One region of the Citrobacter enshiensis genome, then DNA from elsewhere that is predicted to be linked to it. Evidence: riboswitches for the same ligand, from Rfam matches in the RefSeq annotation. Region 1 holds a riboswitch; the other holds the start of a gene.

Region 1 (6,372 bases):
GTCGCTCATCGCGCCCCCTGCAGGTGGTACAACATGGCGTTCACGATGGCCGCAGCCACGTTGCTTCCGCCTTTGCGCCCCAATGCGGCGATAGCCGGCAGGTTGCTTTGCGTTAGCGCGTCTTTCGACTCTTCGGCGCCAACGAATCCTACTGGCACACCGACCACGCCGCTGACGGCAACATCATGTTCAAGCAACCGGAACAATGCCGTTGGCGCATTGCCGAATACAAACACCTTCTCGCACTCTTCGGTAACCGCAATATCAACGGCCGCCATTGAGCGGGTGATCCCCTGCGCTTTTGCTGTACTCACCACGCGCGGGTCGCTGATGTAGCAGCGGCATTCACCGCCAAATTTGGCCAGCAGCGTTTTATTGATCCCGGAAAGCGCCATCGTGGTGTCGGTGTAGATAACGCACTGGCGCTGGAGTGCCGCACACAGGTGCTCCAGCGCATCGCTGGAAAACCACAAAATGTCCAGCCAGTCAAAATCTGCCGTAGTGTGGATAACCCGTTTGATGATCGCTTCATGCAACGGGCTGGCAAACTGATAATCCGGGCGGGTTTCACGAATAATCTCGCCAATGATGTCGAAACTTTTGGTTTCAATCGCCTGGGGTTGCTGGATGTATTGCATGTATTTCTCCTCAGGCCGCGCCAACTACCAGCCAGTGCGCCACCATAAACAGCGCAAGGGCCAGGGTCGAAGCTACCCACATCAATCGAATCGTTTGGGAAATGTCGTCTACAGAAATGTCGCGCCGCGCATCGCCTATCCAGGGTTTCTCAACACGCTGACCAAAGTAGTTATTTGGCCCGCCCAGGCGAATCCCCAACGCCCCGGCCACACACGCCTCAGACCAGGCACAGTTTGGACTGCTATGGTTGTAACGGTCGCGCCAGCCGATCTGCAGTGCGCGGGCACCATCCTGACGGCACAGAACTGCGGCAAGGCTAAGCAATAGCCAGCTAAGACGGGCTGGAAGGTAATTCGCCACATCATCAAGGCGAGCGCTGACCATACCGATGGCCCGGTATTTTTCATGCTTATAGCCCACCATAGAATCAAGGGTGTTGACCGCTTTGTAGGCCATGGCTAAAGGCGCGCCGCCAATCAACAGGAAAAACAGCGGCGCAATAATGCCGTCAACGGTGTTTTCCGCCACGGTCTCTACCACCGCACGATTGATTTGATCCGGCTGTAACTGCGACGTGTCTCGACCCACAATCCAGGCGAGCTTTTCCCTGCTTTCGGCAAGATTGCCAGCCCGCAATGGACGTTCAACATCCATCGCGGCCTTTGCCAGGCAGCGTCCCGCCAGGACGGTAAAGATCATCCAGACTTCAACCAGCCAGCCAAACCAGGGGTGAATCATTGTCGCCAGCGTCAGCACGCCCCAGGAAACACCCCAGGTCACGCCGACCACCAGAACCCACATCACCGCACCACCAATCCGCAGCGCGCGCTCGCTATGGCAATAACGTCTGACAAGGCGCTGAACCGAGGAGATTAAATTGCCAATCCAGCGTACCGGATGCGGCCAGTTTTGCGGGTCACCGATAATGAAATCGAGAAGCCAGGCAACGCCCCATGCCAGCAATGTCATAGTGACTCCCTGCCCGCAGCCAGCCAGTGGTTCAGCATTTCCGGACGCTGTGCGAAATGAACGTGAAGGTAACTGGCAAAGGTATTGCCCACTTGCCAGCCGCCGGACCACTCCTGCAAAATTTTACCGTCACGCACTTTGCGACACGCCATCACGGACGGTATTTCCGGGGTAAAATCCGAATAGTGAAATTCATGTCCGCGAAGCACATCGCCAGGCGCTGCCAGTAATGTTTGCTGCCTGGCCTGCGCCTCGCAGTAGCCGAAGCGGGTAAGTCGTTTTCCCATCCGGCTATGGCCCGGAATAACATCGGCCATCTGATACACCGCTCCGGTTGCATCCTCCAGCGAGCTTCCCAGGTACATCAAACCGCCGCACTCCGCATAGATAGCCACACCGCGCTGGTGCGCTGCCCGCAATTGCGACAACATCTCTGTATTTTCGGCAAGACCCGCCGCATGCAGTTCGGGGTATCCACCGCCAAGCCAAATCATCTGGCAGTCAGGAAGTTTGCGGTCATGAAGAGGGCTAAAACGGGCAATACGGACGCCAGTACGCTCCAGCAGAGTGATGTTGTCCGGGTAATAAAAATTGAAGGCTTCATCATCCGCGAGCGCCAGCGTAAGTCCTTCGCCAGCAGAGGCGGACGGTGATGCAGGCCATTCCCCTTCAGGCAGCGACGTGAGTTGACTCAGCGAAAGCAGTTTGTCGATATCCAGTGTCTGCTCAAGGGTACTGGCGAATTCCTGCCACGGCTGCTGATTGATAAGCGACTCTCGGGCGGTGACCAGTCCAAGATGGCGTTCAGGCAATGAAACGCCCTCAGCACGAGGGACATAGCCCAGAACAGGCACCGTGCAGTAGCGCTCAATTGCCGTTTTGAGGAGTTGGTAATGTGCTTCGCTGTTGACGCGATTGACGATGACGCCCGCAATGTTGAGATCAGGATCAAAGTGCTGGAATCCCATCACCGTCGCGGCAATCGAGGTTGAAACCGCTTTGCCATCCACCAGCAGAACGACCGGGCAACCCAGTTGCTTCGCCATTGCCGCCGTACTGCAATAATTGGGGTCGGTGCCGTAGCCGTCGTACAGCCCCATAACCCCTTCGATGACGGCAATGTCAGCCTGCTGCATATGCTCGCAAAACAAGGCATTAAGAACGGGCTCAGGGAGCATGAAACTGTCGAGATTGCGGGAGGTCGTGCCACAAACCGCCGTATGCCAGCCCGTGTCGAGATAGTCAGGTCCCACTTTGCAGGGTTGTACACGCAGACCGCGACGTTTTAACAGACTCAGCAAACCCAGCGTTACCGTGGTTTTGCCACAGCCGCTTCCGGTGCCTGCAAGAATAAATGCGTGAGAACGTGCCGCCATACCCCTGATCCTGTTCAGGGTGGTAGGGGTGTAGAGATGCGCTTGTAACCAGTGCCTTCAGACTGTACCGCTTCCGATCAACCCACTTCCCACCGAAGTTGTTGGTAATGGCCGACAGGCAGGTCTTCTGGCTCAGCGTCATCCTCACCCGTCCTTCCCAATCTTGCGATCAGTGGCGTTTACGGGGTCGTCAGCATCACAGCAGCGGGGCTGCGGGGGATTTCTCACCCCCTTCCCTGCCACAAATGTGGCAAACCTGTCGACTTACGTTAGGGATTTTTATCAACCCATAACGGTAATTAAATTCTAATTACATCTCACTCTTTCTTACGCCAATTTTCTGGCGTTACTAATGCATATTTTCACTCGTATATGTACTGAATGAGTGCAGCGGGAATAATAATAAAAACCACCAACTTCCCGAAACTGCACCCCATCACAAAAATAAAAACAGACGCAGTTTATCCCGCAAATAATACTATTTTGTTGCGCTACGACAACTTATCGCATTGAGGCGGTTACTTTCATTTTATAATGAATGACATGCCACAGGATATCAAAAATCGGCAATTGCCAGATATTGATATTTACGCAGATTCAATAGACGAATTTTCATTAATTTGCTGACGAAACGTCCTGCGGCGTCACCTGATACGTCTGGCGAAAAACTTTGCAGAAATAACTGGTTTGAGAAAAGCCTAAATTACGCGCAATGCTGGCAATGCTCCAGTCACTGTGGCACAGCAGTTCCCTGGCGCTGGCCATTCTTTGCTGGTTTACCCAAGCGTTAAAACCGATGCCCTGATATTTTTTAAATAACTTGCTGAAGTAGTACGGGCTAAGATAAACATGTGACGCGACATCCTCAAGACGCAGATCGTCCGACAAATGCGCATCAATGTAGCGCAGCGCTTTCTTTATTTTACTGTCATGCGGATTAGGACTACGGCTCGCCCGGGCCGGTTCAGCTTGCTGTGGATTATCTTTGATAACAACAAAATTGAGTTGTTTTTTAAGGCAATTTTCAACAATGAGCTTCAACAGGTCTGCTGACGCCATCACCCTTGAATAGTCCATCTCTGGTACGTTATGAAATTCGTTCAGCAGCTCGGGATCGGCCTGCCAACGGTCATCCACATTGAGAATATCCACCAGGCCGACATCATTGCTTAAACGCACTTGCCCACAAAGGACGAACCCAACCAGATGACCCGCAATCACCAACGGAATAGAGAAATCGGTTAACCCTGCATGGCAGCGATAAATACAAGGCTGATCTGATTTTGATGCTTCCAGACCGCCGCAGCGATCGCTCATACGGCAACGCGTACTGTGTTGGGGATGTTGGCGCATCAATTGACAAAATGGTGTGAAATTAAACAGCTCAGAAATCTCATCACCATGAATATTGACAACCACAACCGCCAGACTGGTGGCTTGTGCAAAATCCTGTGCGATTTTATTAATGAGTTCTGAGTTCAGAGCGCTCGCAGAAATCATGATAAAACCTCTCAGTTAATTTATTGTTATAAACAGCACATTTTATTTACATTCGCTTAATCATTATCTTGAGGTATTAATGATCAAAGCATAATGCACAATAACAAAAGTCCCCCATCCCTGGGAGACGTTTTATTCAGTTCGTGAAACCAGATCACGAAATCATTTACCTATTTCAGAAAAGCCCATAAAAACGGCGTTACCCCTGATTTTCTTCCAGCTTACAGGCATTACACGGTAAGTTTTTTACCAATAAAATAGCGATAGATTGCCGCCCCCCCCGCAAGCCCCAACAATCGGTGCCACGATAGGTACAATAAAATATGGGATATCACGTCCGCCTGTCATCGCAATGTCTCCCCATCCTGCCATCCATGCGAACAGTTTTGGGCCAAAATCACGAGCAGGGTTCATCGCAAATCCAGTAAGAGGACCGGTGGAAGCACCGATAACCGCCACCAGTATCCCAATCAGCAAAGGGGCCAACGGTCCTTTAGGCACACCATTGCCATCGTCGGTCAGCGCCATGATCATCCCCATCAGAATGGACGTGATCACCACTTCCACCAGCGCAGCTTGCCATACACTCAAGGCCGCAGCTGGATATGTACTGAAAATACTCGCCAGTTGCAAACTTTCGACGCTGCCACGCACCAGTTGATGAGCCGTTTCAAATTCGATAAACAGACTGCCATAAAGCAGATATGCCAGCATCGCCCCGCCAAACGCGCCAGCAAGCTGGGCGATTGTGTAGGGCAGAACTTTACGGCCTGGGAAACAGGCAAACAACCATAATGCAATCGTCACTGCCGGGTTTAAATGCGCACCGGATATTCCGGCGGTCAGATAAACGGCAAGCGAGATCCCTAACCCCCAAATGATACAGATTTCCCATAATCCCAAACTTGCGCCAGCAACTTTGAGCGCACTGAGGCAACCGATACCGAAGAACAAAAACAGCCCGGTGCCCAAAAATTCGGCAATGCATTGCGCTTTTAATGAATCGTTCATTGTGACACCTTCTAAGCAGAGTTTGTGTCTGTGCCAGCAAGCTTCCCTGCTGACGACCGACTTTCACTATAAAAACTGATCTCTGCAAATTGTTGGCAACCTGAAGGCTGGCAGGCTCTGAAAAATCGTGCCGCAATAACAAATTATTGCTATTCGTTTACCCCGTAGAGCAGACACCACGAGCGATTCGATAAATAAAATGCAGTCGTTGCATTAGTAAAAAATGGCTAAATCCAACATTTAAATTTCCAACAAACATCACATATTCATTTCTCCTTGGCAAATTAATTTTATTTTGTCACCTGGTAAAATGTAAAAATGAAATAACAAAAACAAAATAGTTACATTTTTATTATTTTTATTTTTGTTTAAAAACAACAACATGAAATAAATTTAAGCAATTTAATAGCATTGACAACCCACTATTTTTTCACGTTCAAAGATAAGTCAGCCATTCTTTTTCCTCGCTTCTTTTTATAGTCCTGATTATCGGGACAACCCAGGCGAGGTCTTTATGCAACAAGAAGCATTAGGAATGGTAGAAACCAAAGGTTTAACCGCTGCCATCGAAGCCGCTGATGCGATGGTGAAATCAGCCAATGTCATGCTGGTCGGCTACGAAAAAATTGGCTCGGGACTGGTGACAGTTATCGTTCGCGGTGACGTCGGCGCAGTCAAAGCGGCTACCGATGCAGGTGCGGCAGCTGCCCGCAACGTGGGAGAAGTGAAAGCCGTACACGTGATTCCACGCCCTCATACCGATGTAGAAAAAATCCTACCGAAGGGAATTAGCCAATGAGCAGCAATGAGCTGGTGGAACAGATCATGGCGCAGGTGATTGCCCGCGTGGCAACCCCCGCTCAACCGGTCATCCCTG
Region 2 (6,372 bases), 2.2 Mb from region 1:
CAGTCAACTGAGTGCTGAGCGTAGTTTCGCCAGTCTGAGCCTGCGTGAAGTTGCGCGGGAAGCGGGCATTGCGCCAACCTCGTTTTACCGCCATTTCCGTGATGTGGATGAACTTGGTCTGACGATGGTAGATGAAAGCGGTTTAATGCTACGCCAACTGATGCGTCAGGCGCGTCAGCGTATTGCTAAAGGCGGGAGTGTGATCCGCACCTCGGTCTCCACATTTATGGAGTTCATAGGCAACAATCCAAACGCCTTCCGTTTATTATTGCGTGAACGTTCGGGTACCTCTGCCGCGTTTCGTGCGGCCGTTGCGCGTGAAATTCAACATTTCATCGCGGAACTTGCGGACTATCTTGAACTCGAAAACCATATGCCGCGTGCGTTCACTGAAGCTCAGGCCGAAGCCATGGTGACGATTGTCTTCAGTGCGGGCGCGGAGGCATTGGATGTTGGCGCAGAACAGCGTCGGCAATTAGAAGAGCGACTGGTATTGCAACTGCGCATGATTGCGAAAGGGGCATATTACTGGTATCGCCGTGAACAAGAGAAAATGTCACATCACTCCGAGTAACGTGAAGGATGAGCAATGAAACAGTCAGGTCAAGATAAAGGTACGCTATTGCTGGCGCTGGTCGCTGGCTTGTCAATCAATGGTACATTTGCGGCGCTGTTTAGCTCCATTGTGCCATTTTCTGTCTTCCCGTTAATTGCGCTGATACTGGCGGTGTATTGCCTGCATCAACGCTATCAAAATCGCACGATGCCTGTAGGGCTACCAGGTCTTGCTGCCGCCTGCTTTATTCTGGGTGTGCTGCTTTACAGTACCGTGGTGCGTGCGGAATATCCGGATATCGGCTCCAACTTCTTCCCGGCGGTACTGTCGGTGGCTCTGGTGTTCTGGATTGGCTTTAAGGTTCGCAATCGTAAGCAGGAATTGGCAGAGTAATGTTGTAGGCCTGATGGCGCTACGCTTATCAGGCCTACAACGGCAACACGTTTTACTTCGCTGTCAGCAAGACCCCGCACTCCATATGGTGCGTATACGGGAACTGATCGAACAACGCCAGGCGTGACACATTGTGCGTCTGGCTTAATGTTTCCAGGTTCTTGCAGAGCGTCTGTGGGTTACAGGAGATGTAGAGGATACGCGGATACGCCAGCACCATTTTTTCGGTTTCACTGTCCAGACCGCTACGTGGCGGATCAACAAAAATGGTTTCGCACTGATAACTCTTCAGATCAATGCCCTGCAGACGGTTGAATTCGCGCACGCCGTTCATCGCCTGGGTAAACTCTTCCGCAGCCATACGAATAATTTGCACGTTATCAATGTGATTCGCAGCAATATTGTACTGTGCTGCTGCCACTGACGGTTTGGCGATTTCCGTCGCCAGTACGCGGTCAAAATTGCGCGCCAGCGCTAACGAAAAGTTACCGTTACCGCAGTACAGCTCAAGCAGGTCGCCCGTCGATCCTTTGGTGGCATCCAGCGCCCATTCCAGCATTTGAATGTTCATCGCTGCGTTGGGTTGGGTAAAACTGTTCTCTACCTGGCGGTAGATCATCTCTTTCCCGGCAACCGGTAGACGTTCGTCAATGAAATCCTGGTCCAGCTCAATTTTGGTTTTGGTCGCCCGGCCAATCAGATGCACATTCAGATTTTTTGCGCGTAACGCATCGCGTAGGGCTTCGGCTTCTTTACGCCAGGCATCATCCAGTTTTTTATGGTACAGCAGCGATACCACCGCCTGATTGCTCATCGTGGTGAGGTAATCAATCTGGAACAGTTTGTGGCGTAGCGTGTGATTGCCACGAACGCCTTCAATCATGGCAGTCATCAGTTGGTTGATCAGCTCGCTGGCGGCCGGGAAGCTGTCGACGCGAATGCGGTTTTTGGTCTGCTGATCAAACATGATGTGGTAAAGGTCATCACCATCGTGCCATAAACGAAATTCGGCACGCATACGGTAGTGACTGACCGGCGAGCGAAACACTTCCGGCATCAGGTCAGAAAACGGCGCCATCATACTCTGCAAACGGACGACTTTCTCGGCAAGCTGCGCGTCATACTGTTCTGTCGGAAGGTGTTCGGGGGTCATGATGCATCCTGAATAATAAAAGTACGCGGGGATTGTAGGGATTGCTCATCAGATGTCCAGTCATTGATGATTACGGATTTGTGATATCCAGCCTGGACAATAGGTTATAGCAGAATGTAGCATCTGTGCTCCGGTCCTGTGAGTTAAAAGGGAACCCAGTGTAAATCTGGGGCTGACGCGCAGCGGTAAGGAAAGATGAGATGGGAGCGTAAGCAGACACTGCCGTCAGGTGGGAAGTCTTCATCTCTGTTTATCTGGTACATAGATAATCTTCCAAGCCCGAAGACCTGCCGGCTAACGTCGCATCTGGTTTTCATCATCGCGTACTATCGATGGGGCCTGCGGCATCCTTCTTATATTGTGGATGCTTTACAATGATAAAAAAAACCTCGCTGTTGACGGCGCTCTCCGTCACGGCATTTTCTGGGTGGGCGCAGGATGTTAACCCGGACACCATGGTCGTTACCGCAAACCGTTTTCAACAGCCCCTCAGTGCCGTACTTGCTCCTGTGACTGTGGTTACGCGTCAGGATATTGATCGCTGGCAATCGACTTCCGTGAACGATGTACTGCGCCGTCTGCCTGGGGTAGATATTTCGCAAAGCGGCGGCTCCGGACAGCTCTCTTCCATTTTTGTTCGTGGGACGAATTCCAGCCATGTGCTGGTGTTGGTTGACGGTGTCCGTTTGAATTTGGCGGGGGTCAGTGGATCTGCGGATCTCAGTCAGTTCCCGGTGTCTCTCGTTCAGCGTATTGAATACATCCGGGGCCCGCGCTCAGCCATTTATGGTTCGGATGCGATTGGCGGCGTGGTAAACATCATTACAACGCGCGAGAAACCTGGCACAGAGTTGTCTGCCGGATGGGGAACGAACAATTATCAGAACTATAATATTTCAACGCAGCAACAGCTTGGTGAAAACACACGCGTCACGCTGATGGGGGATTATGCCTATACCCGTGGTTTTGATGTTGTCGCTTACGGTGGTACAGGCGTTCAGCCGCAATCCGATCGGGATGGCTTCCAGAGCAAGACGCTTTATGGCGCGCTGGAGCACAATTTTTCCGAGACCTGGAGCGGGTTTGTGCGCGGCTATGGCTATGATAATCGTACTAATTATGACTCCTACTACTGGCCGGGCACACCGCTGATCGACACTCGTCAACTCTATAGCCAGAGCTGGGATGCCGGATTACGCTTCAACGGCGAGAGCATTCAATCTCAACTGGTTTCCAGTTATAGCCACAGTAAGGACTATAACTACGACCCTGAATATGGTCGCTATGATGATTCCGCAACGCTGGATGATATGAAGCAATACAATGTCCAGTGGTCAAACAGTGTCGTTGTTGGTCACGGTAATGTCGGGACAGGTATCGACTGGCAGAAACAAACCACGACGCCCGGAACGGGTTATGTGGCTGAAGGCAATGAACAGCGCAACACGGGGCTCTACCTGACAGGGCTGCAGCAACTGGGTGACTTCACCTTTGAAGGTGCAGTGCGCAGTGATGATAATTCTCAGTTTGGCCGTCATAGTACCTGGCAAACCAGCGCCGGATGGGAATTTATTGAAGGCTATCGTTTTATTGCTTCCTACGGCACCTCTTACAAAGCCCCGAATCTGGGCCAACTGTATGGCTTCTACGGCAATTCAAATCTGAATCCTGAAGAAAGTAAGCAGTGGGAAGGCGCGTTTGAAGGGTTAACGGCAGGCGTTAGCTGGCGTATTTCAGGTTATCGTAACGATATCGATGACATGATCGATTATGACGATCATGCCCAGAAATATTACAACGAGGGGGAGGTCCGTATTAAAGGGGTTGAGGCAACCGCGAACTTTGATACCGGGCCGTTGGCGCATACGCTCAGCTACGATTATGTTGATGCCCGTAATGCCATTACCGACCAACCGCTGCCTCGTCGCTCAAAACAACTGGTCAAATACCAACTTGACTGGCAGGTGCATGATTTTGACTGGGGCCTGACGTACCAGTATTTAGGCACCCGCTACGATACTGACTTTGTCACTTATGAGAACGTCAAAATGGGCGGCGTGAGTTTGTGGGATCTTGCTGTTTCATATCCACTCACCTCACAACTGACAGTTCGTGGTAAAATAGCTAACCTGTTCGACAAAGATTACGAGACGGTTTATGGCTACCCAACTGCAGGACGGGAATACACCTTGTCTGGCAGCTACACCTTCTGATCCACGTCCCACCGTGCTGGTGTTTGATTCCGGCGTCGGTGGGCTGTCAGTTTATGATGAGATTCGGCATCTCCTGCCGGATCTCCACTATATATACGCATTCGACAACGTCGCTTTTCCCTATGGGGAGAAAAGCGAAGAGTTTATCGTTGAGCGTGTTGTTGAAATTGTCACTGCAGTTCAGCAGCGTTACCCACTCGCGCTGGCCGTTATTGCCTGCAACACGGCCAGTACGGTTTCACTTCCTGCATTACGTGAAAAGTTTGCTTTCCCGGTTGTGGGGGTCGTTCCTGCCATTAAACCGGCGGCGAGACTGACGGCGAATGGCGTGGTGGGGCTACTGGCGACGCGAGGGACGGTTAAACGACCTTATACCCATGAGCTGATTGCGCGCTTTGCTAATGAATGTCAGATTTCCATGTTGGGTTCTGCAGAGTTGGTAGAGCTGGCTGAAGCCAAGCTGCACGGCGCTCCTGTTCCCCTGGAAGAGTTGCGACGCATCCTGCGTCCCTGGCTTCGCATGCAAGAGCCGCCCGATACGGTGGTATTGGGATGCACGCATTTCCCTCTATTACAGGAAGAATTATTACAGGTGCTTCCTGAAGGGACGCGGCTGGTAGATTCCGGTGCAGCAATTGCGCGCCGTACGGCCTGGCTGTTAGAACATGAAGCACCAGATGCAAAATCAACGGATGCGAACATTGCGTTTTGCATGGCGGCTACGCCAGAGACTGAACAGTTATTACCCGTTTTACAGCGCTATGGCTTCAAAACGCTCGAAAAACTGGCTGTTTAAATGTGTTTTGCTTAAAAAGAAAACACTTGGAAAGTTATTTTAAATTTCCGCTTGTCAGCCAGAAATAACTCCCTATAATGCGCCTCCACTGACACGGAACAACGGCACGCAAGCCGCCGGGTCAGCGGGGTTCCACTGAGAACTCCGGCAGAGAAAGCAAAAATAAATGCTTGACTCTGTAGCGGGATGGCGTAATATGCACACCCCGCGCCGCTGAGAAAAAGCGTAAGCGGCACTGCTCTTTAACAATTTATCAGACAATCTGTGTGGGCACTCGAAGATACGGATCTTAACGTCGCAAGACGAAAAATGAATACCAAGTCTCAAGAGTGAACATACGTAATTCATTACGAAGTTTAATTCTTTGAGCATCAAACTTAAATTGAAGAGTTTGATCATGGCTCAGATTGAACGCTGGCGGCAGGCCTAACACATGCAAGTCGAACGGTAGCACAGAGGAGCTTGCTCCTTGGGTGACGAGTGGCGGACGGGTGAGTAATGTCTGGGAAACTGCCCGATGGAGGGGGATAACTACTGGAAACGGTAGCTAATACCGCATAATGTCGCAAGACCAAAGAGGGGGACCTTCGGGCCTCTTGCCATCGGATGTGCCCAGATGGGATTAGCTAGTAGGTGGGGTAACGGCTCACCTAGGCGACCGATCCCTAGCTGGTCTGAGAGGATGACCAGCCACACTGGGAACTGAGACACGGTCCAGACTCCTACGGGAGGCAGCAGTGGGGAATATTGCACAATGGGCGCAAGCCTGATGCAGCCATGCCGCGTGTATGAAGAAGGCCTTCGGGTTGTAAAGTACTTTCAGCGGGGAGGAAGGGGTTAAGGTTAATAACCTTAGCCATTGACGTTACCCGCAGAAGAAGCACCGGCTAACTCCGTGCCAGCAGCCGCGGTAATACGGAGGGTGCAAGCGTTAATCGGAATTACTGGGCGTAAAGCGCACGCAGGCGGTCTGTCAAGTCGGATGTGAAATCCCCGGGCTCAACCTGGGAACTGCATCCGAAACTGGCAGGCTAGAGTCTTGTAGAGGGGGGTAGAATTCCAGGTGTAGCGGTGAAATGCGTAGAGATCTGGAGAATACCGGTGGCGAAGGCGGCCCCCTGGACAAAGACTGACGCTCAGGTGCGAAAGCGTGGGGAGCAAACAGGATTAGATACCCTGGTAGTCCACGCCGTAAACGATGTCGACTTGGAGGTTGTTCCCTTGAGGAGTGGCTTCCGGAGCTAACGCGTTAAGTCGACCG

What was found. A riboswitch is a leader RNA that binds a small molecule or an ion and turns the genes downstream of it on or off. The one in region 1 is predicted to bind cobalamin.
Region 2: another riboswitch for cobalamin. It lies ahead of btuB (TonB-dependent vitamin B12 receptor BtuB); the one in region 1 lies ahead of P2W74_RS08820 (cobyrinate a,c-diamide synthase).

Annotation. Positions count from the first base shown of each region.
Region 1 is NZ_CP119862.1:1,844,366-1,850,737, reverse strand. Features, by position in the region: gene cbiD (cobalt-precorrin-5B (C(1))-methyltransferase CbiD) at 1-9, opposite strand, end outside; gene P2W74_RS08830 (cobalt-precorrin-8 methylmutase) at 6-638, opposite strand; gene cbiB (adenosylcobinamide-phosphate synthase CbiB) at 649-1,608, opposite strand; gene P2W74_RS08820 (cobyrinate a,c-diamide synthase) at 1,605-2,984, opposite strand; cobalamin riboswitch at 3,085-3,259, opposite strand; partial or broken gene pocR (transcriptional regulator PocR) at 3,572-4,484, opposite strand; partial or broken gene pduF (propanediol diffusion facilitator PduF) at 4,684-5,495, opposite strand; gene pduA (propanediol utilization microcompartment protein PduA) at 6,010-6,294, shown strand; gene pduB (propanediol utilization microcompartment protein PduB) at 6,291-6,372, shown strand, end outside.
Region 2 is NZ_CP119862.1:4,609,668-4,616,039, reverse strand. Features, by position in the region: gene fabR (HTH-type transcriptional repressor FabR) at 1-574, shown strand, start outside; gene P2W74_RS21935 (YijD family membrane protein) at 590-949, shown strand; gene trmA (tRNA (uridine(54)-C5)-methyltransferase TrmA) at 1,002-2,102, opposite strand; cobalamin riboswitch at 2,217-2,411, shown strand; gene btuB (TonB-dependent vitamin B12 receptor BtuB) at 2,477-4,315, shown strand; gene murI (glutamate racemase) at 4,260-5,111, shown strand; rRNA gene P2W74_RS21915 (16S ribosomal RNA) at 5,491-6,372, shown strand, end outside.